One region of the Dendrosporobacter quercicolus genome, then DNA from elsewhere that is predicted to be linked to it. Evidence: riboswitches for the same ligand, from Rfam matches in the RefSeq annotation. Region 1 holds a riboswitch; the other holds the start of a gene.
What was found. A riboswitch is a leader RNA that binds a small molecule or an ion and turns the genes downstream of it on or off. The one in region 1 is predicted to bind lysine.
Positions count from the first base shown of each region.

Region 2: another riboswitch for lysine. It lies ahead of dapB (4-hydroxy-tetrahydrodipicolinate reductase); the one in region 1 lies ahead of lysA (diaminopimelate decarboxylase).

Region 1 covers NZ_FNHB01000004.1:5,653-7,857, reverse strand. Annotated here, with positions in the region: gene lysA (diaminopimelate decarboxylase) at 1-1,003, opposite strand, end outside; lysine riboswitch at 1,107-1,280, opposite strand; gene BLR06_RS09365 (CGGC domain-containing protein) at 1,364-1,717, opposite strand; gene BLR06_RS09360 (EVE domain-containing protein) at 1,874-2,205, shown strand, end outside.
Region 2 covers NZ_FNHB01000001.1:419,866-422,070, reverse strand. Annotated here, with positions in the region: gene BLR06_RS02005 (aspartate-semialdehyde dehydrogenase) at 1-489, opposite strand, end outside; gene dapB (4-hydroxy-tetrahydrodipicolinate reductase) at 514-1,308, opposite strand; lysine riboswitch at 1,523-1,696, opposite strand; gene BLR06_RS01995 (general stress protein) at 1,874-2,205, opposite strand, start outside.

The DNA.
Region 1 (2,205 bases):
AAACGTGATCTAACGGCAGTCCTTCTTTTCCGACCACGGTAATATGATGATATGCGCCATAAAGCGCAGGACGCATTAAATTTGTCATGCAGGCATCCAGGCCCACGTAGTTTTTGTAAATTTCTTTTTTATGCAGAACGGTTGCCACCAGATAACCATAAGGACCGGTAATCATTCGCCCGCATTCCATGGCAATACGCAGCGGCTGCAAGCCATTGGCCGTAATTTTTTCTTCATAGCTTTTTTTAATTCCCTGGCCGACATAGGCCAGATCAACCGGTTCCTGCTCCGGTTTGTAAGGAATGCCAATGCCGCCGCCAAAATTGACAAACTCAATGTCAATTTCCAGATTTTTCTTGAGTTCTACAATAAGGTCAAACATCATGTCGGCTGTGGCAATAAAGCTGTCGGCATTTAATTCATTAGAAATAACCATGGTATGAATGCCAAACCGTTTTACTCCCTTGCCTTTCATGATCGGATAGGCTTGCAAAATCTGCTCCTTGGTCAGGCCATACTTGGCCTCTTCCGGGTAACCGATAATGGTATTGCCGTTTTTCATTAACGGCCCGGGATTATAACGGAAAGAAATAATCTCCGGAATACCGGCATGTTTTTCCAGGTAATCGATATGGCTGATATCATCAAGATTGATAATCGCGCCCATTTTCCGTGCTGCTTGAAACTCCGCCGCCGGCGTATCATTAGAGGAGAACATAATATCTTCCCCTGTAATACCGGCCATTTCCGCCAGCAAAAGCTCCGGCAGAGAACTACAGTCCGCGCCGATTCCCTCTTCCCGCAGAAATTTCAGGATTACCGGGTTTGGCGTAGCTTTTATGGCAAAATATTCCTTAAACCGGGGAGCCCATGAAAACGCCGCCAATAGCTGACGGGCATTTTTACGAATGGCAGCTTCATCGTAAATATGAAAAGGGGTTGGATATTGCCGGATAATTTCCTCCAGCTGTTGCTTAGTAAAAGGTAGCGTTTTTTTCGCCATAATAGCGCCTCCAGTTATCAATTTTAGCATATCAGCAAAATAGCAAAGCGGTTTGCGAGGAGCATCTCGCAAACCGCTAAAAAAGCATACTTTACGCCCAGCAGTGCAAGATAGCGCTCCATACGGTTACGTATGACAGTCCTGTATTTATTCAACACAGAACCAGCCATGGTTTCCAGCCAAGAAACCACTGCTTCGGCGGTTAATCCGTTCTGCACCCGTCATCGCCGGCAACTCGGGGCACATACTCTTATTACACCGCACCTCTATCTCAATTCCCTATAAGTTATATTGGCTAAATTTTAAGGCATTCAGCCAATACTGTCAACCCGGTTTTTGACATATCTTTAAATTATTGCCCTAAACACGAATTGAACCGCCTTTTTCCAGAATAATTGCGGCGCGTTCCCGTCCGGTCTCCGGCCCGTGGGTATACCCGACAACAGCAAAATGCCGGCTCAGACGTTTGGCCAATTCCTCATAGTTTTTGGCTTTCCCTCTTAGGCAAGTTGATAAATGCACCGTTTCCACACCGTTTTTCAACATCATTGCAATTTTATGCTCAATATCGCCGCCGGCATGCGAAAAAGTGACAAGCTCAATATCTCCCTGATAACGCGCAAAAGCATCTTTGCACTGAAAAAAAGCGTTCAGGCAGCCCTTGCCGGTACAACGCTGCATAGTCTCTTCCCGGACTAATATTGCAATTTTCATGGTTCACCTCAGCTTTTCCCATGTTCATTATATTGACATTGGCGGGCTTTGTCAAAAAGCACTAAGTTTTGAAATTCCGGGCAAACTAATTTTACTGCACCGAACTCAATACGCTATAATAGCACTAAAACTATTGATTGACAGGAGAGAACGCTTATGGCTTATTGGCTTGCCAAAACTGAACCGGATAGTTATAGTTATACTGACCTTGAACGCGTAGGCCGCGACCGCTGGAATGGCGTAAAAAACTTTACAGCTTTGAAACACATCGGCCGGATGAAGCCGGAAGATCTTGTCTTCATTTACCATACCGGCAAGGAAAAATCAGTCGTCGGGGTAGCCGAAGTAGTTTCATCCCCTTACCCGGATCCGTCTGAAGCCGATAAGCGCTTCTTGGTTGTTGATGTCAAACCACGCTACCGCCTGACCTGGCCGGTAACCCTAAAAGAAATAAAGCGGAATCCCGCTTTTGCCGAATGGGAGCTTGT
Region 2 (2,205 bases), on a different contig from region 1:
TTCCTTGCCGGCGCCGGAAACAGCCTGGTAAGTCGAGACGACAACTCTCTTAATCCGCGCCAGATCATAAAGCGGTTTTAACGCCATCGTCATAATGATGGTAGAGCAGTTCGGATTGGCAATGATGCCGTTGTGTTCTTTAATTGCTTCTGGGTTAACTTCCGGTACGACCAGCGGTACCCGGGGATCCATTCTGAAGGCGCTGGAATTATCTATTACCACAGCACCGTGCTTTACTGCAGCCGGCGCAAAAGTCTTACTGGCGGCTCCGCCGGCGAACAAAGCAATTTGTACGTTTTTAAAAGAATCATCCGTTGCTTCCTCTACAGTATACTGTTTGCCCATAAACTCAATTACTTTACCGGCCGAACGTTTCGAGGCCAGCAGTTTTAACTCGTTAAAAGGAAATTGGCGTTCAGCGATCAAGGCTAAGAACTCCTGACCAACCGCACCGGTAGCACCTAAAATAGCAACATTGTATTTTCTCATCATTTTCGCTCCTTCAATTAACAATTAATCTAATATATGTTCCAAACCAAAAACCAGTCCTTCTAAAGTTAAAACTTTTTTACAGGCCAATACCACGCCCGGCATAAATGATTCCCGCGATATCGAATCATGCCTGATGGTCAGAGTCTGGCCCAGGCCGCCAAAAATAACCTCCTGATGGGCAACATAGCCCGGTAATCTTACACTATGCAGGCGAATGCCGGATAGTTCCCCGCCGCGCGCTCCCTCGTATTTTTCAAATTCAGCCGGATGCCCCTGCTTTAGATAACCACGGGACTGGGCAATGAGTTTCGCGGTCCGTATTGCTGTTCCCGAAGGTGCGTCCAGCTTTTGATCATGATGCAGTTCAATAATTTCAACATGCGGTAAATATTTGGCCGCCTCCTGCGATAAACGCATCATTAAAATTGCACCGATGGAGAAATTAGGAGAAATTAAAGCGCTAACTTTATGTTGTTCACACAGCTCGCGAATTTCATTCATGTTTTCCTCTGATAATCCGGTGGTTCCCACCACCGGGCAGACGCCGTTTTTTATCGCAATACGGATATTGCTCATTACTGCCTCAGGTATAGTAAAGTCGACAATTACCTGCGGTTTTGCTTCCTTAATCACCGTTTCCAGATCATTGCCCACAGTCACGCCTAATTTTTCAACGCCGATCAATTGACCAATATCAGCGAAATCAGACTTAATATCAACTGCGCCAACAATGCTGAGCTGTGGATCATTATATACCGCCTTTAATACCTCAAGCCCCATCTTGCCATAAGCTCCGCATACCATAACTCTTATCATTGATACTCACCCCCATGAATTGTAACCATTACCGCGTCAACCTTAAGAACTGTGCGTAAAGCGCTATAAAGTAAGCTTGAATTCAGCTGCAGCCGCCTTACCAGCAGACTGCTAGTGCTTTCTGGCCGTATAAAAGCAGCCGGCAAGACTCATCTCACCGGCTGCCGGATACAGGCAGCAAAAGGACCAGAAAACCAACAACCGTCTTCTATCCAAATGAGATAGCACTCCACCAAGCTAGCTTGGTGACAGTCTGACACCTGTTAAATGCCAGACCAGTATCAAAAATACGGTATTATTGATACTTCGGCGGTCAACCCTTTTCTTTCAGATCATTGGTACCACGCTCCCTGAAAGTACTATTGTTGCCCGCACCTCTACTCTACTGTGCAGGATCTATTTAGTTTATGTACATTTTATAACATAGGTTCCGTCAGTGTCAACGGTTTTTCCCGAATACGCCGAACTTTATTCAGGAGCAGTTACAGCGCAGTTTGAGGGTTAAAGCAAGGGACTGTCTTTCCATGCTTTTGCATTTGAGACACTCCCTTACCCTGTTTGCTATTTACTTGCTTGTGGCATGACTTTCCACGTCCTGAGCGCCATATTGCCGTAATATTTGGGCCGCTTCATTCACTTTGCTTTCGCTGGTACGGACAATTGCCAGTATTTTGTCCTGTTCTACCTGCTTGGCATAGTGTTCGCTTGCTTCCGAGGGGATGCCCCAGTCAATCAGACCACCGGCCAGACCACCGGCCAACGCACCGCCAATCGCTGCACTAATTGGACCGGCGGCAAGCAGGGGACCTATTCCCGGTACAACCATCGCCCCCGCTCCAATCAACAAACCGCCAATACCGCCAAGGGCGCCGCCGGTCAGGGCTCCATCGGTAATAT